Regions from separate parts of the Anaerocolumna sp. genome, predicted to be linked through region 1. Evidence: riboswitches for the same ligand, from Rfam matches in the RefSeq annotation. Region 1 holds a riboswitch; each other region holds the start of a gene.
The links. A riboswitch is a leader RNA that binds a small molecule or an ion and turns the genes downstream of it on or off. The one in region 1 is predicted to bind cyclic di-GMP.
Positions count from the first base shown of each region.

Region 1 (10,914 bases):
CCCATATCCGTAATACTGATAAGAATCTCAACAGTATCGTCGGCATTTTTCTTTAGTTTTGCAACAGCTTTGATGTAGTCTCTTTCACCGCTGCCGGTAAAACCACATCCGTGATAAACTAGGGATATACCGATTCCTTTACGATATCTTCCAGTTTGATTTTTATAAAGTTCACGTTTCTTTCTATAATCAGACAATTGATCAGCTCTCTCAATCATTTCTGGAAGTGGAACATGGAAATGGAATTTACCGCTTGTAGAGGTAGCATCCCCTTGCTTTACCATGTGTTGTTCCTTAAATTTAAGGGGATCAACGCCAAGTTGTTTCGCAATATGAATCATCATAATTTCTACAGCAAAGAAAGTTTGAGGAGCGCCAAAACCACGCATTGCTCCGTTAGGAAGGGTGTTGGTTTTCTTAGCATCACCAGTTACCCGTAAATTCTCAATATTATAAACACCACTTGCTCCAATGATACCACGTTGTAAAACTACGCTGGATAAGGTTGTATAAGCACCACTATCATAGATTACGTCAATATCCATACCAGTAACTTTACCGTCTTTGACAGCTACTTTATAGGTACAAATAGAAGGATGACGTTTAGAAGTAAACTCCATGTCTTCTCTTCTGTCAAATACATATTTAACAGGTTTGCCTGCTTTTTTTGCAGCTACAGCAAGCTGACAGGCAAGTATGGATGGAAAATCTTCTTTACCACCAAAACCGCCACCAGTTACATCTTGAACAATACGTATATCTTTTCTCTCGTAGCCTAATGCCTTTGCTACTGCACCAAATACATAATATGGACATTGCATGGAACCGCGAACTGTCATACGTCCTTCCTCTGGGTAGGCAATTAAACCATTCGTTTCTAAGTAAGCTTGCTCTTGATGCCCAGTTTCAATGGTTTCAGTTATAACACGATCTGCTTCTTCAAAGGCTTTGTCCACATCACCTTTGGCATAATTAAAATGAAAGAAAGCAACATCTGACTTACGAACATCTAACACAGGTTCTAATTCTTCATAATCTACAACGAGTTCAGACAGGATTCTTTCAATTTCTTTTTTATCGGGTCCCACCACCATAAGAATAGGATCTCCTATATATTCTACGGTGTCTTCAGGAAATACAGGCATATCTTCCTCAACAACATGTATTTTGTTTTCTCCCGGAACATCATTTTTATCAACAATATAATATCCGGCAGGAATGTCAGGAAGAATAATATTTCTAATTCTTGCTTTTGCTTTTGTGGAGCGTAGCATTTTGCCATAAAGCATGTCTTCCATCACTATATCATCTATATATAGTGCCTGACCGCTAATTTTGGCATCATGATCCCTTTTCTTTACAGACTTACTTATAGCTTCCATAATTAAATCTTACTCCTTTCAAAGTCTGGAGACTTTGCGCATAGCACAAATCTCCGGTTAAAAGAATGAAATTCCTTTAACCTCCTCCTACAACTTGGTTTAAAAGGTTACCTTATAACATTTGTATAAGTTTTGGCTAATAAATAGCCCATAACCTATAACAATCTCACTAATGTTATTATAGGTTATGGGCGGTTTTCCGTCAAATTCTTTTGCAAAAGAACTCGATTTTGAAAATTTTTATATACTTAGAACAACCTTTTAAACTCTAACTCTGCGAATTTTCGTACATTATGCTCAAATTCCAAATACTTTTCCAGAAATTCCAGACCTTCTTTAGTTAAATAGGTATTTCCACCATTACTCCCTCCATGTATTCTTTCAACGACGGCATATCCAAGCTCTTCTTCTAATTTATTTAGCATGGACCAAGCTTTACTGTATGAGAGGGCAATGTGCCTACAAGCATTTCTTACAGAATGGGTTTCTTTAATCAGCATTAATAACAGTTTTGTTCTGGAGTTAAAGAACATGGATTCTTTTTCAATACTAATTCTTAAAAAGGGATGGTAAATGTGCTCATTATGTTCTTTCAGTAGTGCATCCAGCCGATCCATATCATCGGTGTCATGAATAATACCTTCATCCTCTACTTCCATAAGCTTTCGCTTTATATCAAGGTTTTGAACGGCTCCCCGCAATCCCTGAGACCCATCATAGGATAGAATGGAGGGAAGTAATTCATTATCTATTAAAAGGGGATGCCCGGCTTTTCCCTTATAAGAAGGTGCAATAAGGGACTCACCAGAGGTTATCATTTTAACAATTGTATCCGGTGTGAACATGGGAATATTTACCGGTGTAAATACAACCTGGTCACATTTCTCTTTTAAAAATTCAAAGCCGATTTTTGCAGAATCAAACATCTGGGAGTGTTCATATTCTTCATTTCGAAGGAATATTACTCCGTAGTCGGATAAATGGTATTCAATGTCTTCAGCAGCACATCCTGTAACAATAACGATAGGAGAGATTCCAGCTCTTTGAAAAGTCAATACGATTCTTTTTATTACGGTAATGGAACCGATTTTAAGGAGGGGATCAGATTTACTTTTCTTTGATGTTTTACCTGCTGCAACAATAATTCCGCCGGTTTCTTTTTGCTTTTTATAATTCATATACCCATACCTCTTTACTATACTTTTTCTAAAAGCTCTCATATACGAAAGGGTAACATAATTCTATTTTACACGGAAAACCTTAAGTTTTCAAGTAATTTGGCATATATGTATACGTTTTAGCATTGAATACCATTATTCTATGTGAAAATAAATATAAGTATGTTTTTATAAATTTTAGCAGCTTTGACTATATTGTGCATTTTTATCCGTGAAGTTAGACTCTAAATTGAGCAACTGCTGTTTGCAATCTTATAGCTAATTCAGACAGTTTGATACTGGAGTGAGCAATTTCTTCTACGGAAGCGGTTTGTTCTTCAGTAGTAGCAGATGCTTGTTGAGTGGCGGCTGCATTCTCCTCCGCGATAGCCGAAATATTTTGTAGTACATCCAGAATACTCTTTCTCATATTATCCATTTCATCCCCAGAGAGATTTAAGTGAGAAAGTGATGCATTGGTTGCCTCCATGGCTTCGGCAATTTGCTGGTATTTATCTTTATTGTTAGTTACGCTTATAGCCTGTTCCTCGGAGATATTAGATACTCTTTCCATGGTCTTTACGGCATCGCCAGTATTTTGTTGTAATTCAGCTACTATAGTATTTATTATCTTTGTGGAAGCTTCTGATTGTTCAGCCAGTTTTCTGATTTCTTCCGCTACAACCGCAAATCCTCTTCCGGCTTCACCAGCTCTTGCTGCCTCTATAGCGGCATTTAAGGATAACAGATTGGTTTGGGATGCAATAGATTCAATTACTTTGCTGGCTTCACCAATTTGGTTGGAACTATCGTTAGTTTTTAAAATTACCTGATAGATTTCATTTACAGCATCGGTATTTTCTGTAGTTATTTTGCTTAAAGAATCAATTTCATAAATTCCGTTGCTGACTACATCATTCACCCGGTCCTTGGATTGGTTTACATCATTTATATATCCGTAGACCTTATTAATGGTTTCTCCTAATTCCACAGCCTTAGCAGTTCCTAATTCAGTAGTTCGCGCTTGTTCTGAAGCTTCGTTTGCAATTTCTTCCACTGTTTTTGCAACTTCTTCTGAAGCATTTGCTGTTTGCTGGGAAGTGGCAGTAAGCTCCTCGGAAGAAGCAGCTAATTGTTCAGCGGAATCGTTGATTTCATTGATGACTCTACGTAGTTCAATAAGAATACTTTGCATAGCATTGGCAAGTTCACCGGTTTCATCTTTTTTCTTTAAAGCTTTTTTATCTATATCTTCTGTTAAATCTAAACCTGCAATTCTCTTAGAATATCCAACACCTTTTATAATCGGTTTTGTAATGGAATTACCTAATATATAAGTAACAAAGATACTTACCAGTAAGATAACCCCAAGGGCAGCTACCATAATCTTCTCCAGTTGAACTAAAGAAGAGAATAATTCACTTTCAGTAGCGGTTATAGCAATAACCCAATCTGTTCCTTCAATAGGAGAGTAGCCTGCATATAAATGATTGCCTTCAAAAGCGTAATCTTTAAAGCCTGCTTTCTTGCTAATCATTTCTTCGATTAGTTGAGATAAAGAGGTTAGACTGTTGTTCTGTTTCGCTTCTTCAATAGGGTTAAATTGGTCGAACACTTTATTTTCATCAGGATGACCGATAACAGTTCCGTTACTATTTATAACAAAACCATACCCCTCTTCTCCATAGCCGGTATCATTTACCATATTAGTCAGAGCTTTTCCGTCTCTGCGGCCTAATAATGCACCTACTACTTCACCCCCATTTTTAATAGGTATTACCTGCAAAAGAGACTGTTCGCCAGTATCCGGGTCAGCGAGGAAGAGAATCACTTCTTTTTCTTCTTTAATTGCATTCATGGATGGATCAGCTTCGCCTAATTGTATAGAATTTCCTTTAGAATAATTAACCGTTCCATTTGGCTGAATAACACCCATTTCTATAAAATCGGTATTAGCTAACATGCTGCGAAGAATAGGCTGTTGATTTTCCCAGTCCATGCTTCTGATATCCTGTAATTCTACTATGGTCTTTAAAGAACGTCTCTGAGTTTCCAGCCGGCTTTCTTCTAATCTGGCAGCATCATGGGCCATAGTTGTAAGAGACTTGGTTGCCACCTGTTTGATAATATAATTTGCTACCTGTAATGATATTATGCTCAAAACAATAGAGGATAATAAAACTAAAGCGGAAAAAGATAAAATAAGTTTTGTTTTAATACTTTTTTTGAATCCCAATTTTATTTTCTTCATTTTGCTCTCCCTTGTGGAATATAATTATATCTGTATTTACATATATAAAGTGGGATTTTTCTTGCATGAAAAGAGAGGTGAATTAAGAAAGCCTTTTATTATAAAATAAAAGGCATAATCAACATACTACTGCTGCAACCGGCTGTCATGTTTATGAAAACGAAGACCCTTGGCTTTGCGTCCCTACCTTTCGATAAGTTTGCCCCTTTATATAGTTCCTATTGGTATAATATACCTTTTAGTAGGGAAAATCAACTCATTTCGATAATAATTTGTATTATTCGACATACATCTATTATAAAGGCAGACCAAGTATTACCTTGTAAAAAATTACATCATATATTATAATTGGTATAAGTTTATAGTCAGATAATTCTTGCAAGTAATCTATGGAGGAAAAGTATGTGGGAACAGCAAGGGAATATTATAGCAAATGGACAAATAGAAGAAAAAGAAATTATTGATTTTTACACTTCAAGAAATAAGAATCCATTAAGTAAAGTAATAATCTACATAGCAGCTCTTTTAATTTTGCTATCGGTTTTGCTGCTGACAAATCGCCCATCTGATTCAAGCAGTGAAACAGTAACCTCTACGGAGGCAAATGAGGAGGAAAATGACCAACTGTCATCTCATCAAATTACAGTTGGAGTTTTATTTGTTTTTGTAATAATTTCCTCCATATTATATCCAGTATTGATAAAAAGGAATTTAAAAAAGCAATTCCGCACCAATAAGCTATTGCAGCAGGAAACGGAATATACTATTTCTGAAAATGGTATACACCGAAAGTCGGAATCCTTTGATTCTACCTACAAGTGGTATGATATTTATAAGATTATAGAAAAAGAAAATATGTTTATTATATACGAGTCAAGTAACAGTGTATTAATTTTACCAAAGCGTTTTTTTAATAGTGATAAAGAGTTAGCAAAAGTAAAAGAATTAATTAAAGAAAAAATGGATGCAGATAAATATAAAATGCTAAAAAATAAATAAAGTAGTAGCGACACCCATTCCTTTTGCTATAATTTTAAAGGAATTCTAACTTCCAAACGGTCTTTAAATTAGGAAAAGTTATTGCATAAGTTAAGATGAGAAATAGGGACAATATTATAAGCTGCCATTCTCTGTATACGATTCGGGTATTTGAATTTATACAGAGAAAGATGGCAGCTTCGTATCTTGTAACAGTCTTTACTTTTTACTTTTCTTTTTAACAGGCTTACCTTTCAGGTACCTGGCAGCCTTCATTTGTACATATAGCCCCTTCTCCTCTATGGATTTGCTCAAAAGATGAAGATTGGTTTTCCTCTCTCCATACTTTTTCCAAGGTATCCATAAATAAGTCTAAAGGCTGTGCTCCCGATATGGCATACTTGCGGTTAAACACAAAGAATGGAACTCCCTGCACGCCTAATTGTTTTGCTTCCTTTTCGTCAGCACGTACAGCATCTGCATAATCATTGCCGGATAGAACTCTTTTCACTTCATTTTGTTCTAAACCAACTGCCACTGCCAATTCTGTTAATATATCTTTATCCCCGATAAATTTCGATTCTGTAAAATGAGCTTTTAGAATTCTCTCGGTTAACTCAGCACCCTTTCCAGCTTTCGTGGCATACTTAGCAAGTCTATGTGCATCCAAAGTATTGGTTTGTACCATAGTATCAAGATTATAATTTAATCCTACTGTAACTGCTTTTTGGATAACCTGTTCATTCATGGTTTTGACCTGTTCCATAGTCATATTATATTTTTCAGCTAAAACTTCGTCTACGGATAAACTTGTATCACTTTCTCCATAAGGATCCAGTTCATAGCTTTTAAATAGCACTTCTACCTGATCTTTATGAGAAAATTTATTTATTGCTTGTTCTAACAGTCTCTTACCGATATAACAAAAGGGACATACAAAATCTGACCATACTTCTATCTTCATAATACACCTCTTTCTTTCTGTAAAATTACTCTAATCTATATTCTTCATAGATTCTCCTATGTAATTTTATACTACCATAGGGGTTCAAATTTTCAATAGATAAACTCTAATTGATATTTATTATCATTATAAACCTGCTTATAAAAAATAATTATTTTGGTTCTGCCCAATATGATAAATGGAGATGTAAGGGAAATTAGTAAACCTTTGGAGATAAAGATTATTGTGAATTGATAACCATTACAAATTCCGGAATTCAATGCCATAAATAAAATTATCATATGCCTAGGAAATTTTGGCGTGTCTCAAATGAGTATAAAAACCAGAAATCGGAACTATTTGATGGATTCCATTATTTGTAATTAATAATTGGAATTATCCAAAATAATTGTGGATTACCGTTATTTACCGCCAGATAGCACCTGTGAAATTTTGTGCAATTTGAACAATAAAAACTTGTATTTTATTTAACAATGACTATTGTAGAATAAATAAATGCGTGCTAATATATGTATATACAAAAATTTTGTATTGCGCAAAAAGTTTTTGCATTTAATTAAACAAAAGCACTGAATTTAAAAAATACGAATTAATTTTTGAGCTAATAATTGGATTTTTGGTAGGTTTCAGAGGGAAATATATTGCAATAAGAACTATATAGTACTTACTCCATTTTTTATTATTATGCGAATTATAGGTGGAAATTAAGAGATTGACTAAGCATATTTAATAAAGAGAATGGGCTTTTTTCATTTATTAGAGAAATAAGAGGACAGGAGGATACCGATTTGGGTAAACTAAATAAAAACAAAAATAAAGCATCGGTGTTTGATTTAAATGGAGTACCTGATATGAAGCAGGCATTTCCACTAGCTATGCAGCATGTAGTTGCGATGATAGTAGGATGTATTACGCCGGCAATTGTAGTTGCTGCAATAGCAGTAAGCCAAGGTACTATGAAAACTTCCGATACGGTAATTTTAATTCAGGCAGCGTTGTTAACTGCCGGACTGGCAACTATCATTCAACTTTTCCCAATAGGCAAAGTTATAGGTTCCGGACTTCCTGCTATTATGGGTGTTAGTTTTGCTTATTTGGCTACCTTACAATCTATCGTTTCACAATATAATGTTGCAACGGTGTTTGGAGCACAATTAGTAGGCGGAGTTATTTCCATTGTTGTTGGCTTATTTGTAAAAAAATTAAAACCTTTATTCCCACCTCTAGTAACAGGAACCGTAATATTGACCATCGGATTATCTTTATATCCTACAGCAGTTAATTATATGGCTGGTGGTGCCGGAACTGCTGATTATGGCAGTATGAAGAACTGGGCTGTGGCTATTATAACATTAATTGCAGTAACATATTTCAGCCATTTTTGTAAAGGGACTTTAAAATTAGCCTCTATTCTATTTGGTATGGTAGTTGGATATGTGGTTGCATTCTTTATGGGAATGGTTAGCTTTAACGAAGTAGGAGCAGCTGCCTGGGTACAGATGCCAAAACCTCTCTATTTTGGTATTGAATTTGAAGCATCTGCTATTATATCCATGGCTTTATTATTTATCATCAACTCCATTCAGGTAATCGGTGATATGTCAGCCGCTACAGTTGGTGCCTTGGATCGTGATCCTTCCGATAAAGAATTATCCTCCGGAATTATTGGAACCGGAGTTGCCAATATGATTGGATCCTTTATTGGCGGATTACCAATCTCCACATTCGGGCAAAATGCAGGTATTGTAGCAACAACAAAAGTAGTAAACCGTTGTGTATTAGGATTGGCAGGAGGAATCTTACTGGTAGCAGGTTTCTTACCTAAATTTTCATCTCTTTTAACAACGATTCCTCTATGCGTACTGGGTGGAGCAACAGCTTCTGTATTTGCATCTATTACTATGACAGGAATTAAATTAATAACAAAACAAAAGATGTCCTATAGAAATACTTCCATAGTTGGACTTGCAGTTGCATTAGGAATGGGTGTTACATCTGTTCCGGAAGCCTTAGCCTTATTCCCGGCTTCTATAACAGCTATCTTCGGAAAGTCTCCGGTTGTATTAGCATCTTTAGTTGCAATTCTTCTGAATGTAATACTTCCTAAAGACAAGGAAGAAGCGGAACAGACATCAACAGCACATAATTAATCAATTAATATATAGAATTAAAAAGAAAGCCCCTGTAAGAGAAGCAGATATTACTGTATAATCTTACAGGGGTTTTTCTATAAAGTAAAACTTTTTTAGCAGGAAATGTATCTAAACAATATAAGAGATTAAAAATATATGTTAATTACAATTCCAGAAGACAGTAAAATATAAATATACTTTAAAAAAATTCTTCTGGAATAACAAGAGAGAGAGGAAAGTGGAGAAATGTGAAAGATGTTACCTATGACAACCTGGTAGAACATATTATAACGAACCAAAATAATTTCTACCGAATTGCATATTGTTATGTTTATGATAAAGACAGTGCTTTAGATATTATACAAAATGCTATATGCAAAGGTTTGGAGAACTATAATAGCTTAAGGAATGAAAAAGCAATAAAAACATGGTTCTACAGAATATTGATAAATGAATGCCTTCTTTATATCAGAAAAGGTAAAAAGGAGATTATATGTGATCCGGCAGATATAAAAGAGGAAATTTATTATGAAGAGGCTTATGAACCAAAATTAGAAGTATATCAGAAGGTATGTGAGTTACCGGAACATATGAAGACAATCGTTATACTGCATTATTATGAACAGATGACCTTAAAGGAGATTTCAGAAACCTTAGAGGTTAACATAAATACAGTAAAAACCCGGCTATATGCCGCATTAAAAAGGTTAAGAGTCTTATTAGAGGATGAATTGGAGGTAGGAATATGAAAAAGATCAGAGAGTCCAAGGAGATATATGATCATATTAAGATTCCCGGAGAATTGAGTGAAATAGTTGATAATACACTGAATGAACAGGTTAATAATTTAAATTCCCGAGGTAATAAGTTAAAAGGTAATTTCGTATTTCGTGTATTTAACTACACAATAACAGCTGCAGCTATTCTGGTTATTTGCTTTTCTGTAGCGTTAAATACCAGTGAAGTATTTGCAAAGGGAATGGATAAGATTCCAGTGATTAATAGCCTGGCTAAAGTTCTTACTGTTCGCGCTTATGAAGATATAGAGGATAATCAAAGTATTTCAGTGAAAGTACCTGGCGTGGAGATAGATGAAGAAGATAATAGTGGTTTAAAGAGTACAAGTAAGGAAGAGCAAGAAAAAACGAAACAATTTGTAACGGATGTAAACAAAGAAATTGAAGAAATAGTGGATGAATATGTAGCTGCTGCACAGAAGAGTATAGAGGAATACAAACAGTCATTTATACAGACGGGAGGTACGGAAGAACAGTGGGAAAAAAAGGATATTAGCATTGACGTTGATTATGATGTAAAATATCAGACAGAAAACTGCCTGTCTCTTGTTCTTACAGCGGATGAGAGCTGGTGTGCTGCTTATGGTAAAAAGTATTTTTATAATCTGGATCTGAAAGAAAATACCCAGCTAAGTCTAGAAGACATATTAGGTGAAGATTACATCCATATTTCTAATGAAACCATTATAGATCAGATGAAAAAGCGAGTACAGGATAATTCGGATTACATTTATTGGGGTGTTGCCGGTGAAGGTTCTGCAGATATCGAGGGCTTTACGTCCATAGATGAGAATCCGAACTTCTATATCAATGAAAAAGGAAATCCGGTTATTTGCTTTGATAAATACCAGGTTGCTCCTGGATTTATGGGAATGCAGGAATTTGAGATTGTAAAATAATTTAGGAAAGTAGTATAGAATAATGAAGCAAAGTAGTATAGAATAATAAAGCAAAGTAGTATATAAAGCAATATATCAAGTAGTATAATCAATTTAGCTAAAGCATATTAGTCTAAAATTTATAAGTCCCTATAGGATTGGGAACCTATAGGGGCTTAACATAGAAAAGGATTAAATAGAAATAAAATAAAGATATTATTTAGGGGTTTATAATTATGTAAAAAATTTATCTTGGGAAATAAATTTTTACAGTAATTATTGTAGTAAGTAGAATAGGATTTATCCTATTCATAACAGGTTATTTACTAATAACGGTACCTGTTTCTCCGGCAATGCCGTCTTTTGCTTTTTCTA
Region 1 covers NZ_DAMAUC010000027.1:17,453-28,366, forward strand. The annotation lists gene RT261_RS17425 (xanthine dehydrogenase family protein molybdopterin-binding subunit) at 1-1,382, opposite strand, end outside; gene RT261_RS17430 (NTP transferase domain-containing protein) at 1,631-2,560, opposite strand; gene RT261_RS17435 (methyl-accepting chemotaxis protein) at 2,778-4,790, opposite strand; cyclic di-GMP riboswitch class I at 4,921-5,004, opposite strand; gene RT261_RS17440 (YcxB family protein) at 5,193-5,789, shown strand; gene RT261_RS17445 (DsbA family oxidoreductase) at 6,016-6,732, opposite strand; gene RT261_RS17450 (uracil-xanthine permease family protein) at 7,584-8,882, shown strand; gene RT261_RS17455 (sigma-70 family RNA polymerase sigma factor) at 9,113-9,613, shown strand; gene RT261_RS17460 (RsiV family protein) at 9,610-10,560, shown strand; gene arcC (carbamate kinase) at 10,859-10,914, opposite strand, start outside.

Region 2 (10,914 bases), on a different contig from region 1:
TTATGAACAAAAAAGGTGGTATAATGATGCAAAAGATTAGAATTGGAATCGTCGGTTATGGCAATTTAGGAAAAAGCGCAGAGCTTGGAATCAGACAAAATGAAGACATGGAACTTGTGGGAATCTTTACAAGGCGTGATCCATCTTCCATTAAAGTTGCAACACAAGGTGTGAAAGCCTATCCTATTGATGAAGCAAAGAATATGACGGATAAAATTGATGTTATGATATTGTGCGGAGGCAGTATGTCTGACCTGCCAAAGCAGGGGCCTGAATTTGCAAATTGCTTTAATACAGTAGATGGATTTGATACCCATGCTAAAATACCGGAATATTACGCAGAAGTGGATAAAGCAGCAAAAGCGGGTAAACATGTAAGCGTTATATCAAGCGGCTGGGACCCGGGTATGTTCTCTTTAAACCGATTAATGGCTAATGTGATTTTACCGGAAGGAAATGATTATACTTTCTGGGGAAAAGGTGTGAGCCAGGGACATTCTGATGCAATCAGAAGAATAGAAGGTGTAAAGAATGCAAAACAATATACGGTACCTATTGAAGATGCAATAGAGAAGGTGAGGAAAGGAGAAAATCCAATTCTTACAGCAAGAGAAAAGCATCTTAGAGAGTGTTATGTTGTGGCAGAAAAAGGAGCGGACAAAGCTAAGATTGAAGAAACCATTAAGAATATGCCAAATTATTTTGCTGAATATAATACAATTGTACATTTTATATCAGAAGAAGAATTAGAGAAAAATCATAGTGGAATTCCTCATGGAGGATTTGTAATCCGTAGCGGAAAAACTGGAATGAATAAGGAACATTCACATCTTATTGAATATAGTTTAAAATTGGATTCTAATCCGGATTTTACTGCAAATGTACTACTTGCCTATGCAAGGGCAGCATTTAGACTTAATAAAGAGGGCGTTTCTGGTGCAAAAACCGTATTTGATATAGCTCCGGCATACCTTTCCATAAAATCAGAAGAGGAATTGAGAAAGAATTTATTATAATTTTAAATACGGGGTAGGATGTAAATTATATTTACCTTATTGCTACCATGAAGAAATTAGGATGTATTACAAAACTAATTATGTAATACATCCTTTTTATATCTTAATTCAAAAGTCATTTATATATATCTATTGTATAATTTCATTTTCTAATAAAGAGCCATAAAATTCTTTATCAGGCAAATATAATTTCCAATACGAAAGTATATAACTATGATAAATGAGAGTGCATATGGGAAAGATATTTTGAATAGAAGCTGTCGGAAACGGAAGAAAAATTCAGATATTCAGTGTTGACATTTTTCGAAATATTTGTTACAAACAATATTTAAAATAGAAATTGTAAGAAATGTAAAAATATAGGAAATTAAAGAGGCTAATCATCTCATACCTTATATGTATTTTACATTTTTATTAATTTTTTTATAAATATCTTTTATTTTTTCAATCTTGTGATATAATTGTTCAAGGCTACAGCAGTGCTAATATCATAAACATTTAGGAGAGAGGCTATAATGGATAAAGATGATTTTGAAAAGAATAAATATAGATCCAACATAGGAGATATGGACACTAATAAATCAGCAAATGATTTGGACCAATTATCTCACAGGCTCGGTAATAAAATGGATGATTTTCAAGATGAAGATACATTTCTTTATGAAATAAATAAATCTCTTGCAGATCAAGTAAGTGGGGAATTAGAGGAGGAGAATGTTATTACGAAAGATAGAAGTACAAACAAAAGAAAGAAGAAGAAAAACAAAGGTTTAAAGATTTTTGCTGCTGTATTTTCTGTATTTATGTTACTAGTTGCATTTCTTGTATTTACACCAGTAGGAAAGAAGCTTATCCTGAATATTGCAGGTAACTATATATATGGAAAATTAGACTATGACGAAAACAAAGAAAAAGATAAAGAAAGACCTGTAAAACCTAAAGAGGAAGAACATGTAATAAATATTCTTTTGGTTGGAGTAGAAGAAATTCAGGGTGCTTCCAATACGGACTCCATGATTATCGCTACTATGAATACAAAAGATAAGTCCCTTAAGTTAACTTCTTTAATGCGTGATTTATACGTTGAGATTCCGGGATATAGTAAAAATCGTCTCAATTCAGCTTATGCCAAAGGTGGTATTGATCTTTTATATGATACCATTAAATTAAACTTTGGTATACCATTGGATGGCTATGCAAAGGTAAACTTTGAAAAATTTGAAAGTATTATAGACATTATAGGTGGTGTTGAGGTTACTCTTACTGAAAAGGAAGCATCTTATCTGAATAGAACCAACTATATATCAAATCCGGCTAACCGAAAGGTAGTTGCCGGTAAACAGATTATGAATGGTAATCAGGCATTGGGATACAGCAGAGTTAGAAAGGTATCTACAGGAACAGAAAGCAATGACTTTGGAAGAACACAAAGACAAAGAGCGGTACTTAATTCTATATTTGACAAATTAAAATCTAAAAATATTATAGAACTCGGATTTTTAATGGACAAAATATTAACTGAAGTTAAAATTGAAACAGATATTACCCAGAAGGAATTTAATGATTATTTAGAAGAAGCAGTAAGCTTAAAGGTAAATCAATTAGAAAATTACAGAATTCCTGCAGATGGCAATTACCAAAATTCAAAAGTTCAATTGGGAAAATTAATGCAAGAGGTATTGGAGCCAAAAGATTGGGATACTACCAGAGCGGACCTTCGTAAATTTATTTATGGAGACACAACAAGCACGGTAGAAGTTAAACCGGCAGAATAATGATAACGGCATTTAAGAAGGAAGTTTCACCTAAGTATTTTTAAACATAAAATATTGATATAACGTAAGCACCTGTTATGTTTTATATTCTTAAGATTGGAATAACATAAACATAACAGGTGCTTTTTGTGTTTGTATATAAAGTACTGGGTGGTTTCTTTGGGATCCATATAGTTGCTGAATTCAGACTATTCTTAATCTACATTTGGCTTATAAAAAGTTTAAGTTACTTTCATTTTTTTCCACTTTCGGATTTTGCTGCGGAAGGATTTGAAGGGGGCTACGGTGTTGATATGCACCCATTTCCAAATTGGCCAGTTGGCTGCCGTAGAAGCTGCCCATTTCCTGCCACCAGGCTGAAACTAAAACTTTGAATCCAAAGGACAAACTCACCAACGGAATTGATAAACATTTTTCGCAGCTGTTCCAATGAATAGCTGCTGTATTTTTCGTAAAAGCTTTGATACAAGGCGCCCAGCTGATTCCATTTCAGTACGGGCGCAGGTCTTTGTCAGCTTCTGCACATCGTCGAATTCCCGGATGAAGGCATCAGCGGTTTTCTTAATTTCATCGATTAATTCCTTTTTGTTTATATATTCATTCATATAATTGCTCCCTTATGTTGTTTATAAAATTCTTTCAATTTTTTCTTAGTATCATCGTCAAGATAGTGCCATCTTATACCCTGAATCGCGCCCTCCAGAGCAGAAAGCCTCATGATGCAGGCTGATGGGTCATTAGCAAGGATGCGCAGCCAGGCTTCCCGGCTTCCTACTTCTTGCAGTTGCTTAATTGTTGTAATTCCAACATCGGCAAGCTGAGCTTCCAGTTTTGCGGCAATGTTTGGAAGTGTGGATAATTCACCCATTCTATTTCCTCCTTATTAAGTTATAATCTGTGTTGGTAGTTGTCCTGCTATAGGACGTCAAAATCTAAGCTGTAGAAAATCTTTATTGGCGTCAAAATCCTCTATTGTTCTGTTCGCCTTTTTTGAATCTTTATGTTCCTGTTATAAACTAAATTTCCAGAAAAATCAAGAACAACTTGGAATTAAATTAAAAAGGGCAACTCTAATATTGTTCATTAATAGAAGGTATTATACTTGACAAAATAATAGCGGGAGAATATTATTTGTTTATATCTTTAGATATTTATCTGATTATGTAAAAATTAGATATAGTAATGTATGTATAATAGTTTTGTGGGAGGTTAATTATGCTAAGTATTCGTAATTTTAGTAAAGTTTACAAAGGTGGAAAGAAAGCGGTAGATAATTTGTCCTTGGAAGTAGAAGCAGGGGACATATATGGTTTTATCGGACATAATGGCGCCGGAAAGACTACAACTTTGAAAGTGGTAGCAGGGGTTCTGGATTTTGAAGAAGGAGATATTCTAATCAATGGAATGTCCATTAAGAAAGAAGGAGTTGCCTGTAAAAAAATAACTGCTTATATACCGGATAATCCGGATCTATATGAACATTTAACCGGTATCCAGTACTTAAACTTTATAGGTGATATTTATTCCATATCTAAAATAGAACGGGAAGAATTAATTAAAAAATATGGTGATGCATTTGAGCTGACTTCAAACCTTGGAGATTTATTATCTTCTTACTCACATGGTATGAAGCAGAAACTTGCAATTATATCTGCACTGATTCGTAAACCGAAGTTATTATTATTAGATGAACCTTTTGTTGGTCTGGATCCAAAGGCGTCCCATACATTAAAAACTTATATGGCGGAGTTGTGTCAAGAGGGCAGTGCAATCTTTTTCTCTACTCACGTATTGGAAGTTGCAGAAAAGCTTTGTAATAAAATCGCTATTATTAAAGGCGGTAAATTAGTTGCAAGCGGCAATACAGAGGAAGTAAAAGGTAACCAAAGCCTTGAAGAATTATTTATGGAATTAATAGAAAAATAGAAAGGTGTGGTTATTTATGAGAGAAATATGGTTACTGACCAAAGTTCAATTAGGTACAGCCTTTGATTTCAATATATCTAATAGAAGCAGAAATGCTAAAAAAAGAAACCCATTCTTTATTGTTGGAGTAACTGCGCTGCTTATATTACTTGCAGGAACGTCTTTCTTTTATAGTTTTATGTTAGGTTCTAGTTTTATGCAACTAAACACGATAGAATTAATGCCTGAATTTATGATGGCAATTACTTGTCTTGTTACAATAATAACTACTATTAATAAAGTAAAAGGAACTTTGTTTGGTTTTAAGGACTATGATCTTGTTATGTCTTTACCGGTAACCACCAGCAAGATTGTAGCAAGCCGGTTACTATTACTATATTTATTAAATATTTTATTCACATGTATAGTAATGGTACCAAATAGTATTGCTTATGGCATATTGGTAAAACCATCTCCTGTATTTTATATTATTAGTTTTGTAATGATGTTATTTATACCATTAGTGCCTATGATTGTTGCAATGATTATCGGCACAGTTATTGCAGTTATTGCCTCCAGATTTCGCCGTAGCAATCTGGTGAATTTAATTATTGTTACTGCATTTTTTGTACTTTATATGGCATTCATATTCACGGCAGATTCAGCTGAAAAAATGGGTGAAATAACAACAGCCATTACCAATCAGGTAGATAGTATGTATCTGCTGGCAAGAATGTTTCGCGGAGCAGTATGCGAATATGATATTTTATCTATTGTACTATTTGCAGGTATATCCCTAGGTGCATTTATTTTATTTTCTATTATAGTTGGAGTTGAATTTAAGAGTATTAATACAAAAATTCTGTCCAATTTTACAAGAGGTAATTATAAAGTAGGCAGTCTGAAACAATCTACACCTTTTAAAGCGCTGTTGGTAAAAGAAGCAAAAAGATACTTTTCCTCTACTCTATATGTACTTAACACGGGATTTGGTGTTGTTATTATGTTTTTAGGCTCTGTTGCATCTTTATTTCTTAGTAAAGAAACATTTGCAGAACTTTTTGATGTGCCCATTCTTGGAAGTGAATTCGGCCAGCTAATTGCAATTATGTTTGGTTTTTGTGTTGCTATGACTAATGTTACAGCCTGTTCCATTTCCCTGGAAGGAAGGAATCTATGGATATTAAAAGAATCGCCGGTAACAGAAAAGACTATATTTAATAGTAAAATTGCTCTGAATCTTATTTTAACCATACCTGCTATACTCATAAATTCAATTATCGTATTTATTGGACTGCATTTATCTTTATTGGATTTATTTATAATTATACTGTTACCAACCGCATTTGCATTTTTTGTATCTATATTTGGATTATTAGTAAATCTCAAAATGCCGAATTTAAACTGGACTTCGGAAGTAACGGTTATTAAACAAAGCGCTTCAACAACAATAGCTGTTTTATTAAATATGTTTCTATCATTTTTACCTTTTATATTAATGATGGTACTAAACATAAGACTGGCTGTTATTAATGGGCTTATGGCACTGGTATTGCTAATTCTTAGCGGCATTATGTATCGATATATTAATACAAAAGGCGTTAAAATATTTGAACAATTATAATAATAAGAAATATACAAATAGAAAGAGGCTGCTTGATAATACTGTCCAACATGTTGGATTCAGTACAGGCAGCTTCTTTCTATTTTAGAATAACAGATTACGGTTTACCTTTGCATACAAATAAGACTTTAAAGAATACTATACTTAAAACGTAGAGTGAATCATAGGTAGAATTATTCCTGGAGGTGTCATTTTGTATTGTCATATAGAAGAATTACATGATATACCAACGAATACATTAGGAGAGCCAAAAGAAATCCTGGTGGATTCATATACTTGGTCTAATAACGGGCAGACTGGTAAAACTTATACTTATAAAATGAGTGATGAAAAATATGAACGTCCTATTAATAAAGCCTATAGGATAAGTTTACATGAAGAGAAACCCTATTCCCTTTGTGTGATACATTATTATGACTTGATTGATTATGATTTGGAAGACTGTATAGGAGAAAATAAAATTGATTCGATAGCAAAAGGAATAAATATCAGCAGAGATGAAATATGGTCGATTATAAAGTCAGAGCTTGAGCCCTTACAAGATAGAATTCTTAATGAATACCAGCAAACAGAGGAATATCTGGCACGTAAACATCACCAGGAAATATTAAAAGAGTATCGTCAGGCCAAAGAGGATTTTCAAAAAGAATACGGTATTGCTGCCAGTGAATATGACAGATGCTACAATGTGTTCGGAGAGTTAATGAACTCTGAATACTTAAATCAACTGAATCAAATCCTTGAAGAAAGAATCAATATTAAAAAGACTAGCAAGAGATACCGTAAATATGCCTATCAGGAAAATTTCAATAATTATTTTAATAGCAGCAGTAGCAGCAGTATCAGCAGTGAGTTTAACGATGACGAGAGGGAAATGCTTGGAAGGTTCTATAAAATTTTGGCTAAAAAATACCATCCGGATTCCAATCCGGATATAGATACCTCTGCAGAGATCCTTCTGATTAATAAACTTAAAAAATCATGGAGGGTCTAAACTCTATGGTATATGTTATAAAAAGCCCAGAATGTAAAAGCATATTTTGTAAATATGCAAAGACTGAGTTTTAATCTAAAATGTGAAATGTGACTAAAAATATGAAAGAAAACCGGCAAGTTGACTAGAATTTTATATTGTTACAAATAGCTGAACTTAAAAAGGCAGAGATTACAAGAATACTTATGGTAATCTTTTGTGCATAATTATGTTGCATTGGAAAGAATTATAATGTATCATATTTTAATATAATCATATAAATCATAAGTCAGGGCAAACTTATCGAAAGATAAGGACGCAAAACAAGAAGCCTGTCGGGGAAAATATATCATGTATAGTATATATAGCCCCTATGGTGGTTCAGTTGCAGCTAATACAAAATATTTCTATTTTGTTTAGTTGCTTTTTTTTGCTTTTTTAATAAAAATTTTGTTGAATTGTTAATTTTAGGTGATTATATATATGATTTATGATACAATAGGACTAAAGTCCTATTGGTAAAAGATTGAAAAATAAAAGGAATCGGTGAGAGCAGGAATGGATTTTAGAAAAAATAAAAAAAGACTAGGTGATATATTAATCCAGGAAGGTCTTATTACGGAAACGGACCTTAAGACTGCCTTATCAGAGCAAAAGAAAGGCAATCGCAAATTAGGTGAAACATTAGTGGATTTAGGCTATGTGAATGAACTTGCCATTGCTAAAGCACTTCAAAAACAACTTAAGATAGATATTGTACAGCTTACTGGTATTAAAATTCCACAGGATATTCTTAACATGGTTAACGAACAGATACTACGAAAATATATGCTGATTCCTTTTGAATTTGATCAAAAGGATCCTAATACCCTTAGGGTAGCAATGTCCGATCCTATGGATATTCTGGCTGTTGATGATCTTTCTATCATAACCAATTTTAAGATAGCACCAGTAATATCACTTCCCAGAGAAATTGCAGCAACAATAGATAGGTATTATGGAAATGCGGAAGCCATGGAGGTGGCAGAGCGATATACCAAAGAAAAAGAGATACTGGACAAAGAGAAGGAAGAAAAAGAGAATAATGAAGATATAAATAATTCACCTATTGTAATATTAGTAAAGACCATGATTGAACAGGCCGTCAGGCAAAGGGCAAGCGACATACATATAGAACCATTTGAGAAAACAATACGTATACGATACCGGGTTGACGGTATATTAAAAGAAATTATGAAATATGACAACAGCCTGCTTTCAGCAATTGTAGCCAGAGTTAAGATTTTGGGAGATATGGATATCTCTGAAAAGAGAAAGCCTCAGGACGGGCGAATAGCCATGATCATAGACAGAGAAGAGTACGATATTCGTGTGTCGATACTGCCAACGATTTATGGAGAGAAGATAGTAATGAGACTTACCTCTAAAAGAGGTCTTACAAAGGACAAGAAGGAGCTTGGCTTTACGGATGAAGAAATGGAGAAATTCAATGCCATTCTTTCTAAACCTCATGGGATGATATTAGTAACCGGACCCACTGGAAGCGGTAAGTCCACAACCCTTTATACAGCACTTAGTGAGTTAAACAAGGAAGATGTTAATATTATTACGGTAGAAGATCCGGTAGAAGCCAATATTGACGGAGTGAATCAGGTTCAGGTAAATCCAAAAGCAGATTTAACATTTGCCAGTGCTCTCAGATCCATCCTAAGGCAGGATCCGGATATTATCATGATTGGTGAAATTAGAGATAATGAAACTGCTGAGATTGCTATTAAAGCCTCCATTACCGGACACCTTGTAGTAAGTACTCTTCATACAAATAGTGCGGCTAGCAGCATTACAAGACTAGAAGACATGGAAGTGGAACCTTACCTGATTGCTGATGCAACTATTGGAGTTATAGCACAGCGGTTAGTGAGAAGATTATGTCCATATTGTAAGAAGGAAAAGCAGGCGAATAAATTGGAAAAGGAATTGCTTGGACTTAAGGAGGATGAAGAACAGGTAATATATGAAGCAACCGGATGTCATATGTGTAATGAAACGGGATATTTTGGCCGTATCGGAATATATGAGATTATGCCTTTAACACCTGCACTGAAAGAATTAGTAAGTAAAAAAGGTAATGCCTTAATGATTAATAATCTGGCATTATCAGAAGGAATGAAAACTTTGAAAACCAGTGTGTCAGAAAAAGTATTGCATGGTATTACTTCCATTTCTGAAATGAAGAAAATATTATTTGATGATTAGGTAAAAGAAAGTAGGGAAAAGGTATGGTTACTATAGAGGAATTACTACAGGTTGCAAAGGATATAGGAGCCTCCGATCTCCATATTACAGTTGGGGTGCCTCCAAAATGCAGGGTCAACGGTGAGCTGCAGGATGTTGGGGACATAAAATATATGCCGAATGATACATCGGAATTAATAATGCCAATTGTTCCTGAACATTTTAGAACTGTCTTAGAGACGAAAGGAGAGGTGGATTTTTCTTATTCTATTCCCAACCTGGGTAGATATCGTGTCAATGTATTCAAGCAAAGAGGCTCCTATGCAACGGCAATTCGTCTGGTGGGTACTACAATTCCAAAACCAGAACAGCTGGGGATTCCAAGTTCAGTTGTAGAACTCACAGCTAAGAAACGAGGATTGGTTCTAGTAACGGGACCTACAGGAAGTGGTAAATCAACATCTCTGGCCTCCTTAATTGATGTGATAAATTCCAATTATAACACCCATGTAATTACCTTAGAGGACCCTATTGAATATCTGCACCATCATAAAAAGTCCATAGTAAATCAGAGAGAGATAGGCCTGGATAGCCAATCCTATAGCAATGCCCTTAGAGCAGCTCTTCGAGAAGACCCGGATGTTATACTAGTTGGAGAAATGAGAGATTTGGATACCATTTCCATCGCCATAACGGCTGCTGAAACAGGACATCTGGTATTCTCAACCTTACATACAATTGGTGCAGCTAATACCATTGACCGAATTATTGATGTTTTTCCTCCTCATCAGCAGCAACAGATTCGTATCCAGCTGGCATCAGTTTTAGAAGCTGTAATATCTCAGCAGCTGATTCCACTTTCAGGCGGGAAAGGAAGAGTGGCAGCATTCGAGGTTATGCATGGAAATACAGCTGTTAAAAATCTTATCAGAGAAGGAAAAGCATTCCAGATTCCTTCCATTATCCAAACGAATAAAAAGTCCGGCATGCAGATGATGGATGATGCAATTTTTAATCTATATATAAAACGAAAGATTGATTCCGAAAATGCATTGCATTTCGCACAGGATCCCATTGCGCTTGAGCGAAAATTATTCTAGGAGGCTAGTGTGAATTATTGAAATGCATAATTCACACCCTGATTTGTGGCAGTGCCTCGTCTGCAAGCAGACGCGGCATGCAATGGGAGCTAATGTGGAAAATTTTGATTCCCACACAGTCATTTGTACGGCAGCACAAATTTGCGTTTGCAGCAGAATGGAGGATTATAATGAACAGTTATTCTTATCTTGTCATTAATAAGAAGGGTAAAGTACAAAAAGGCAGTATAGAAGCAATGGATGTGGAGAAGGCAAAATTCTTATTAAAAGCAGAGGGTTATCTTCC
Region 2 covers NZ_DAMAUC010000015.1:13,338-24,251, reverse strand. The annotation lists gene RT261_RS12990 (diaminopimelate dehydrogenase) at 3-1,016, shown strand; gene RT261_RS12985 (LCP family protein) at 1,532-2,791, shown strand; gene RT261_RS20945 (hypothetical protein) at 2,920-3,165, shown strand; gene RT261_RS21165 (ClbS/DfsB family four-helix bundle protein) at 3,072-3,260, opposite strand; gene RT261_RS12975 (hypothetical protein) at 3,181-3,396, opposite strand; gene RT261_RS12970 (TfoX/Sxy family protein) at 3,393-3,659, opposite strand; gene RT261_RS12965 (ABC transporter ATP-binding protein) at 4,007-4,717, shown strand; gene RT261_RS12960 (hypothetical protein) at 4,734-6,320, shown strand; gene RT261_RS12955 (hypothetical protein) at 6,514-7,314, shown strand; cyclic di-GMP riboswitch class I at 7,577-7,686, shown strand; gene RT261_RS12950 (GspE/PulE family protein) at 7,852-9,549, shown strand; gene RT261_RS12945 (type IV pilus twitching motility protein PilT) at 9,573-10,628, shown strand; gene RT261_RS12940 (type II secretion system F family protein) at 10,799-10,914, shown strand, end outside.
Region 2: it holds a riboswitch for cyclic di-GMP, as region 1 does, so the genes downstream of both, RT261_RS12950 (GspE/PulE family protein) here and RT261_RS17435 (methyl-accepting chemotaxis protein) in region 1, are expected to answer to the same signal.

Region 3 (10,914 bases), on a different contig from region 1:
TTATATAAATATAATGCACCATCTGACATGTGATAGCCTTTTATGTTTTCACCGTTACCATACTCAAAACTTCCGGTTCTTTTTGAATACATACTAATTCCCAATGAGAATTTATCGGTATGATGGACTGCCTTATCCATAACAGAAAACATCTTAAAATAAGGGATTCCATCATCTGGAGTAATACCGGAATCATTTAGTATATTTTTAGCTTCTGTCATTTCTCCTATTGACATATTGGTCAGATAATTTTCATCATATGCCATAGCACTTTGTAAGTGTTTTTTTGCAAAACCCTGAATATCAGCTTTTATATGTTCCGGTGCTGTTATGGATAACAATAACGCCCCTTGTAAGACACCCCGGCCCGCAGTAAGATCGGTTCTGGAAGGTCTTGCAATTCCTCTTCCGCTGACCATATCCATAATGACGCCATCTGCAAATAATGGACGGTATCCATTCCATATCCATTCATATACATTTATTACATTGGGATCTGCTACTGTCCAGGGAGTGCCGTCTACTAAAAATAGTATTTTTTCAATACCTTTCAACAGTGTTGAGCCATATCCTCCGGTATAAGCAAGATTTGTATGCTGTATACAGGAGCCGTCTTCATAAAAGCCATCTCCGGAAGTCACATAAGGCAATACGGTACTGATTGCTTCTTTTGCCTGACTAATACCTGTACTATCCATTCCAATGACTGATTTTAATGCTGATACCAGTGACGTATCCATAAGGTTTGCACTGGTCATATCCATTTTACCCCAGCCCTGTACTTTATACGCATAATTAGGATCTTCATTAAATTTTCCTAAGGTCTTAACTTCCCTGTTAATAAGATCTTTATCCAGTTCATCATACATCAAAATAACAGTATTGGCTAAGCTTTGAGACATTCCAATCTGCCAGTGCCACCAGTTTCCGTACAACTTGTCTTTTACGCTATAATTTTCATTATATACATTGGTATACATCCATTCCAGTGCGGATATAATTTCATTCTTAAGTGGTTCATCCTTGTAATATTCAGAGCCTTTGGAGGCGTATGCCAGGGCTATGGCATAAATCCGTTCAAATGCCGTATTAAATGCTACGGAATCCGCTGAATTACTTGACGGTTTATAAGCAACTGTTAAATTTAAGTCGCTCCACAAAGTAGTTCTTGTATCTGTTCCGGCCGGTTTCTTAATCAGCGTATCAATATAAGCTTGGGCTGTCTTATCCACCTGTTCCATAATTTTTACATAGTCGCTATCAGACATATCTGTAAAATTATTACCGGTTAACCGGTCAGACCATTGCTGTCTTACTGTATGAAAGACGTCTTTTACAGAGGAATCTTCTACTACAACAAGACAGGAAACCTGGTATTCCCCTAAAGAAGCTGTAATAGTTGAATTACCTGTTTTTAGTCCCGCTAATTTTGCTTTTTCTCCACTGCCTTCCACCGATACCACTGCGGGATCAGAAGAAGTATATGTAACTGCGCTTAAGTCTATGGTATCATCGTCGCAGGTAGTTACCAATTCAAATTCTTCTGAAACTGCTATTTTTTTCTCAGTTTCGTTCAGGCTTAATTTGGGTAAACGCACTAACGATACATCATCTACCCATATGGTTCCAGTTAAATATTCAAAAAACATTTCTAAACGAATACGTCCCACATCAATGGATTCATTTATCTCAACTGGTAATTTTAAAGTTACCCAGCCATCTGTTGTTCCAGTTATTCTGGCACTTGTGCCATAGGTTTGTAATGTAGAATTATTTCCGCTGCTTGAGGGACGGTAGGTTTGTACCCTTAAATAGAAACCTGTTCCCTTAACCGTGTCTGCTTTAACCTTGGCAGAGAATTCGTAACTGCCTTTTAACTTCATATTTTCTACATTGGTGTATATTTCAAATCGCCCGGTATTGTCTCCTGAAGCATATTTCACTGACTGCTGCCCGTCATAAGATATTTCTTTATCAAATGAAAACGTAACAGCGCTTGGACTCACTGTTGGCACCTTGGCTGCCCACATATCATTCCAATCCACAGGATTGATTTTATTCACCCACCAGTTAGCTGCTGTGCCAGTTGCTGTCTGTTCTGCTTCAAAGCTGTTATTATTACCTTGTGCCAGATTCACCAAATTATTGTTTACAGACAGAGTTTGCATCTCTTCCTGCTGGATTTTTAATGCTTCATCGGTTTCTTTTTCATCTTCTGTCACCAGAACATCTGATACAGCATTATCAGAAAGCTCCTCCTCCGTTGCCTTGTCTCCCGGCGCTTCTTCATTCGATATTTCTCCTTTAGATGCCTCATCTACCGGTACTTCTTCCACCGTTTCATCTGATAAGTTCTCTAATAGTGTGGATACATCCGAAGTTTCCATAGCTAATGCAGGAAGCAAACTGTTTCCCATAAAGCATGTTATTATTAGCAGTGAAACAACTTTTGCTTTTAGTCTAATAAATTTTTTCATACGGTCCTCCTTGTTTTTTATCATATATATAATTTAGCAGACAATATATACAATCTTCTATAAGCAGATTTATTGGTTTATAGGCAATTTTTATGTTATTGACGTATTAGTATTGTTTCAATTGTTAAACTTTACTATTTTTATAGTTATTTATCCTATTAATATGTTTTTATGTTAATGACATAGTATATAAAAGGAAATTTTCAACCCAATTTTTTCTTTAATTCCACAGAAAAGGTTATGTTTTCATTGATGAAAAACATAACCTCGTGATTGCTTTACCCAGTGGCAGATTTATTAAATTGTTTCTGTTTTATATAAGCTCAAAAGCATCAGATTTTTTATGCCGGATTTATAAACCTTCCATTTATCGGCGATAGTGTGAATTATTAAAATACATAATTCACGCCCTGATTTGAGGCAGTAAACCATCTGCAAGCAGATGATTTATGCCATGGGAGCTAGCGTGAGACCCAGCAGGTGTTACCCACGACCTAATAAAATCTTATCAATTAACCCATATTCTTTCGCTTGTTCAGCCGTCATATAACAGTCTCTTTCCATATCCTCTTTAACCTTTTGTACCGGCTGACCTGTAAGCCTGCTATATATTTCATTCAGCGTCTCTTTTGTCTTTTCAAGCCAGTCACTATGTATCTTAATATCCGTGGCCTGCCCCTGCTGCCCGCCGGATATTGACGGCTGGTGAATCAGTACTTCGCTGTTTTTCAGGGCAAAGCATTTGCCTTTCTTCCCCGATGCCAGAAGTAAGGAAGCTGCGCCTTCTGGTAATATATCTGGCGACGGATTCACCTGTCATTTTGTGAAAAAGCCTATGATAATGATATTTTGAAAGATATGATTTTTGAGCAAGCTTGTCAAGATTAATCTTATCATTCAGATTTTTTTCAATATATTCAAGTGAAGCACGCACTTTAAAGTGATTATCCATATACTTTCTCCTTTTCGAGATGATATCATATATTATATATTCTATTATAAATTAATTCTTGATAATTCTTGCTCATATTTTAGAAAAAGTCAAGATTCTCTTAGTAATATGAGTTCGCAAGTTCTTTAGAAAATAGCTTCAACTTCCCAAAACTCTCCGCTGATATTAACATAATAAAAACACCTACATATAATAAGTTTATATCACAATATTAGGAAGTGCCAGTTTGAAAGAAAAACATGTATTTGCCGGTAATAATACTTCCGTTGGATTCTATAGCTATTTTAACTATACCTTTAATCCGGAGGAGGCAAACCATATTTATATTTTAAAAGGTGGCCCCGGTGTAGGAAAAAGCTCTTTTATGAAAAAAATCGGGACCAGAATGATGAAAAAAGGATATGATGTAGAATACGTTCATTGTTCCAGTGACAATGACAGTTTAGACGGAATTTTAATTCCAAAATTAAAAATTGCTTTTGTAGATGGTACTGCTCCACATACCATAGACCCTAAAATTCCCGGAGCCGTAGATGAAATTGTTAATCTTGGAACTTATTTGGATAATAAAAAGTTGGAAGAAAACAGACAAGAAATCATGCTGATTACTAAAAAGAAATCTAACATCTATAAAAGTGCTTATCGCTACTTAGAATGTGCCGGTCTAATATCGGAAGAAATCCAATCCATATATGATGAGGTGACTAATTATAGTAAGTTTTGGAACTTATGCAAAGAAGTATCCTCAAAATTCTTCTCTAACAGTTTACAGGACGATGAATATCAATCACCTGGTAAAATTAAAAAACTATTTAGCGAAGCTTATACTGCAAATGGATATATTCAGTATACAGAATCTTTATGTAAAGACAAAAAAGTATGGGCCATTAATGGAAAGAATAAAAATGCTTCCGCAAAATTGTTGAACTTTATTGCAGATGAAGCACTGGAAAGAGGATATGATGTTGAAGGCTACTATGATCCACTAACTCCCGGCAAGCTTCAGCATATATTTGTTCCCCCATTGGATGCAATGATTATAACTTCCGAAGACAGCTCCCGTCAGAAATATAATGCAGTTATTAATCTAAATCATATTATTGATTATAAAAAAATAAAAGATCAGGAAGAATTGGAGAATAACATTCAGCTATATGAATTACTTATTAACCTGGCATTAATCAAGCTTTCTGAAACAAAACAAGAACATGAACGCTTAGAGGCCTATTATGTAAAGAGCATGGACTTTAAAGGAGTCGACAAATTCTTTGAAGAGTTATATAAGAAGTTTGAAAAATAGAACCGACTCTTATAGAAAAAGATAAATGCAAGCTCAGTGTATTGTATTTATGCGTTCCACTTCTGATTTACTCCATTGTTTTTTATTAAAACTATAATAATTAAATCAAATTATGTATTAAAAAAGAGAGACCTTTGATATAATCCCTCTAAAGTAGACCGTAAATAACCAAATCTACTTTGGAGGGATTATATCAGTTTACTTGTAAACTCTCAGTATTTATTTTAAATACTGATTATAAGACTATTTTATAATTTGTATTCCTCCAATGACAGGTAATGGCTTTTCTTCTCCTCTGCCTGCATTGATCATTCCAATAACAATCAAGGCTAGTAATACTAATCCCCACAAAGTAAATAGTAAGGAAATCAATCCCCATAACCGCCATGATAATATGGAAAATAAAATTGATAATATAAAATGTCCGGCAAATCCTGTAATAAGAAGTACCAGTCCTTGATTGGCATGGAATCTCCCGGTTTTAGATTCCGGACAGACTACAAGGGGTAGAAAGAATAAAATTCCCAAATAGGAAAGTATAAATATTACTTTGTTACTGGAATCTTTTTTTACCTTACCAGTACTTGAAATATTATCGTTACCTTTATTAATATTTTCGTTTTCGGCAGTTTGTTTATTCATAGTGTCACCTTGAACTTCTCCGCCACATCCATCACAGAAATTTGCGTCATCATTTATTTCTTTTCCGCAATATTTACAATACATATATCTCCATCTCCTTTTAATTTACGTTCTTTACTAAATGAAATAGTTTTTTCCATTTTACTACCTTTTCATTATTCAGTTACCTTTGATACTGAAATAGATATACTTTCGCTGGCAATATCATAATATATCACAACTGCAATGCCATTAGAATTTTCCCCGCCATATGATATAATATCGTCTGCATTCACTTCATAGCTATTATCTGGAAACTTCCTCCTTAGTTCTTCCAGGTATTCCAATGCATCTTTTTCTTTTACCTCTTCCATGTAAATAGTAGAATACTCTTCACTATCTACCGTTCCGGTAATTAATCCACTCTTACATACCGGCACATCTTTTACTAAATCTGAAGTAGGCCATTGGGTACTTCCATAGCTGACTTCCGATCCATCTTCGTTCTTTACAACAACAGTACCTCCAATATCCATATCAGCTATTTCTGGGTTTTCTACAAAACTTTCTGCTATAGATTCACTTGCTTCTTCTTCCACATTCTTTTTACACCCAGCCAGAGAAATAATGAATGCTGCAAACACTACTACTAATACAATCTTTTTCATAGGATTCCTCCCTTACCATTTTATAAATTATATAATAATTTGTTCTCTATTCTTATATATTTATAATATCTTTTTCTAAGAACTCTTTATCCTGTAAATAGGAAGAATTTTTTTGTTCTTTATGCTTTCTGTGTATCCAAAAGAAGTTTTTCAAACTAAAAAGAGCTCTATAATAAACTTGATACAGAGCCCCAAAAGGAGCCTTGCAAAAATAGCTTAAATTAGCTATTTTGCAAGGCCCCTTTATACTTAAGTAAATCAATTATTTTTCATAAATTTTATGGGTTAATAACAAGACATTTTAATAGATTTTTTCTACACTATAATCCGCAGCTTCTTTTATCATTGACTTCTTTGATTTACTGTCTTTAAAACCTGCATCATATGTCGTATCAATTGTAACCCATTGTTTACTGTCCTTAAAATAAACCTGATTCCATGCATGATATTCGTCTATATCTTTCCCATAACCCATAGCTAGTTTTGCAGGGATGTCAACACTTCTTAGCATTGCGGCAAATAAAGCTGAATAATCATAACAAATACCTTTTGAAGTAGTAAAGGTTTTTTCAATAGATGGAATGTAGTCTGCGTTTATATTAGCAGACTTTTTCTTGTCATAACTTATATTTTTCACTATGTAATTATATATAGCTTCTATTTTTTCCTGATCACTCTTTGAATTTTTTGTCAGCGCTTTGGCTTTTTGTATTGCCTTCATATCTTTATCCCAATGAATGGATTGAATGGATTGTAAATATACAACATTCTCATTCTTTATATTCAAATTTACCGTATCTTTATTAATAAGCTTATATTTATTTCCACTTTTTTGTTCTAAAACAGATATGGTATAATTTCCATTTCCTAATTGCAGCGGAAATGTATTATTGGAATTAAGATCATAAATATACTTTTGATTTCCCTTTTGAATTATTACTTTTGTATTACTGTCGCTCTTTGGCAGATATTGAATACTGATTATTCCATGTTCCAGATCTTCACTGTAAAAATCCGAACCAGAGGCTTGTACCATATCAACCATAAAACTAAACATTAAAACAAATGATAATAAGGGAATAAAAATTTGTTTTTTAAACATAAAAAACTCCCCTTTCGGTAACTGGCTGCCATCTTTTATATAAGGAAGGCCCTTTAGCTTTGCGTCTTTAGTTTTCACTAAGTTTGCTATTATCGCTTGAAAGTCGATGTTATACTATTTGTATTTATATTTTATATATTAACATATATATCCATCCCACGATATAGGTCTAAAGTCCTATATCGTGGATTGGTTTTGAATGATTTTAATCCTTTATTTTTCCTTTTATAATTAACCTATGGGTTGGATTAATCATGGGATGACAGGTAACTAATGTAATTTCTTTGTCTGTCACATTACCCTCTAATACTTCTACTTCCTCAGGTTTTACGTATAATTTTTCCATTACTTCATAATTAAATTGCTTTTTACCGTTATTAATTATTATAGAATCTCCTACTTCAACTTCATCGAGTCTGTTAAAATTTTTACCATAAGTATGACTTCTGTGTCCTGCAATAGCATAATTTCCAATTTGCCCAGGATTTCCGGTGCCTTTAATGGATGCCACTGATACTTTCATGTTTTTTTCGGTGGCATCTGTTAATATTGGCAGTTCCAAATCTATTTTTTCAATCTTAATGATTCCTTCAATACCAATATCCTCTTGCAGTTTTTCTGATAGACCTCCAGTGTTTGCTCCGTTATTGTCTTCAGTTATACCTTTTAAAGAGTCATTTGCATTTTCCATGTTGTTGCCAATGCCTTTATTTTCTGCACTTTGATTCCTTAATTCCACTGCTTTATTGAACCCGGCTTCCTCACGGTAATTGTCATAATCAGTATCATGATCGGAACTACTGTTTTTTTCAATAATATTAAAACTTTGTTGCCAGATTTTTATTAATTTTTGTTGTTGATACATTTTGTATAAATCAGAGGCTTTGGGATATATCATAATTAATAGGCCTATGAATATAAAACTTATTGAAAGAAATTTATTTTTTTTCCCAGTTTTCATAGTTGTCTCCAGTAGAATACATACTGTTAAGCAATATTTATTTCACAGTCTTTGTTAATTATAGACATTTTAAATCTATTCCTGTGTTTTACATAATTGTTAAGACGGAATAGAATCCCGTCTTAACAATAGAATATTACTTTCTTTTACGCATGATGTTTTCTTCTTACTTTTAAAACGAATCCAATAAAAATCATAATTACTCCAGTTATATAAAATCCAATCCTGCTGCTTTCTCCGGTTTTTGGTAGTTTCTCTGTTCCTGCTTTGTTTACACTTCCGTTATTACCATTATCTCCTTCTTTTCCGCCTAATGGTACACCGTCCGGATCAATTTCATATTCTTCTTCTGACTTTTTGGTATCCGATTTTTTACCGCCTTTAGGTTCTTTCTGTTTTTCTTCCTTGGGCTTATTTTCCTTTGGTTTAGGTTCCTCCGGTTTGTTTTCTTCCGGCTTATTTTCTTCCGGTTTATTCTCTTCCGGCTTATTTGGTTCCTCGTTGTCTTCGTTACCACCTGGTGTAGTTGGTTTAGTTATTACAGTATTCTCGAATGTTACTTGAATCACCTCTCCGCTCTGGCTGATAGTAAAAGGATGTTTCTCTGTATTCCGCACATATCCGGAAGGAGCCTGGGATTCAACAAAATAATAGTTTCCATAAGGTATATTTTCAAATACAGCTATACCATCTTCATCTGTTTCTTTTTCTGCTATTAAAACATCTGACTCACTATACACAGAGATTTTAGCGTTAGCCAAAGGCTTTAATGTGGTTTTATCAACCTTCAATATCTTTAGCTGCCCTTTTATTTTAGTATTGGATATACTCGTCGGTATCGTTGTAACAATTACTAAATTTTCAAGGATTGTTGCTGTTAAAACTTCTTCGGATAGGATAAAACCTTCAGGAGCTTTTGTTTCCATTATTTTATAACTGCCATATGGAACATTTGTGAATTCAACTTTTCCTTGTTCATCACTGATTGCCGTAGACAAAGGCTTCTCAAAGTTTGTATCATTTTCATGATATAGAGTAAATTCTGCTCCAGGAAGCGGAAGATTCTCTTCATCCTGCTTATAGAATATAATATTTCCAGTGATGATACTATTTTTAAATTCATAGGTAATATTTTTGTTCTCATCCGTTAATTTGAATTCATATAATTCCGTACTTAAATTATAACCGGTTGGAGAAACAGCTTCCCGAATATAATAAGTGGTATTCAGTTTGAGTTTATCAAATATTACCGAGCCATCTTCTCCGGTTTCTTCAGAGGTTTTTAATACATTCTGGTATAAATCCAGAAGTTCAAAGGTTGCACCTTTTAATTTAATTGTTGTATTATTCTCATCAACTTTAGTAATGCCTATACTGCCTCTTCCTGTACCGCCGGCACCTCCGCCTACGTTCTGGAAGCTGACACCGATTGACTTACTTGCTCCATTCTGAGAAATTCCACTACCTTTAAATGTAATAGCATTTGAAAAGGTTCCGTTCTTATAAGCTTCATCAATATCTGTTCTGAATTTAAGCCGATAAGCGCTGTCAATTTCTCCTTTAAATATGAAATTGACTTTTCCGGAAGCTATATCATATTTTACACTTAATAGTTGGGCTGTTACCTCTTCTCCCTCTGATAAACTTCCGTCTGTTGCTTTGGTATTTAACCGAATCAATTTAACAGAAGAAGAGTCTAATTCCAATCCTGCTTGTAAAGTATCTTCTAAAACAGCATCTTTAATTGGAACTTTATTCTGGTTAACATCAACTTCCCAATCAATGTAAGAATTACCGGTAGAATAGATACCTATTTTACTTACAACTGTATTTTTAATAGTTTTTGTTCCTGTTGATTTTACATTGCCTGGAATATCATCACCAGATAGCTCGCCTGTATTTGATAAGGTCTTATCACTATTAGTGTCAAAAATGGAAAGGTCCACAATCTTAGTTTTAAATGTTATAACCTGCTCCGATGTAATTTCTTCTGGGAAATTATATCTTAATGTTCTTGTTGCTTCATCATAGTAATAACGATTCTTCTCCTCCGGTTGACTGCCTTCCACAACCTTTTTACCTCCTATGGTTACCGAATCGCGGACAAATTCCTGTTTTTCACCAATAACATCCGTAACATAGGCATTCTTCATAAGCATATTATTCTGATTCACAACAATTTTCCATGTGATTTCACGTTTTAAATAATCGTAATCAGTACCTGTCTTTTCTATTACTTTACTGATCACCCGTTGGGTTGCGGTAGCGGATGAATCAATAGTATTGTTGGTATTTGCATTTATACCTTTTAAATTAACAGTATTTTGGAAATCCTTACTTCCATTTACTGCATATACTGTATTGTCTTTTACCTTTGTTTTAAATTCAATGACATAAGTATCATTTATAGTGTCTGCAAATGTATAGGTAAAGGTTCCAGTTTTTTTATTATCTCCGCTATTAGCTGGTGTATAATCAAAAGTTCCGTTTGAATCATTTGGAGTAATTTTAAAAGAACCATCCACATATTCTAATCCACTTGGAATACTATCTGTTACAACTGCATTTTTTATGGATATCTTATTTGAATTTATAGTTATTTTCCACGTAATTATGTGGTTAGAACTATCGTAACCTTTGCCTTCTTTACTAATAATATTGGAACCTACATATACACCTTTTCCATCTTTTGCATTACCTGGAACACCGGTGCCTTCTAACCCTACATTATTAGTGAATGTTTTTCCAGTGTTGGAATCATAAACGGTTTCATCTATTACATCTGTATAATACTCTAATATATGAGTTTCTTGAATTGCCTTTTTAAATTCAT
Region 3 covers NZ_DAMAUC010000033.1:33,569-44,482, forward strand. The annotation lists partial or broken gene RT261_RS18875 (polysaccharide lyase family 8 super-sandwich domain-containing protein) at 1-2,477, opposite strand, end outside; gene RT261_RS18880 (ClpP family protease) at 2,961-3,290, opposite strand; gene RT261_RS18885 (ATPase) at 3,656-4,729, shown strand; gene RT261_RS18890 (DUF4870 domain-containing protein) at 4,973-5,455, opposite strand; gene RT261_RS18895 (DUF6591 domain-containing protein) at 5,527-6,018, opposite strand; gene RT261_RS18900 (transglutaminase-like domain-containing protein) at 6,320-7,120, opposite strand; cyclic di-GMP riboswitch class I at 7,134-7,218, opposite strand; gene RT261_RS18905 (sortase) at 7,326-8,081, opposite strand; gene RT261_RS18910 (collagen binding domain-containing protein) at 8,228-10,914, opposite strand, start outside.
Region 3: it holds a riboswitch for cyclic di-GMP, as region 1 does, so the genes downstream of both, RT261_RS18900 (transglutaminase-like domain-containing protein) here and RT261_RS17435 (methyl-accepting chemotaxis protein) in region 1, are expected to answer to the same signal.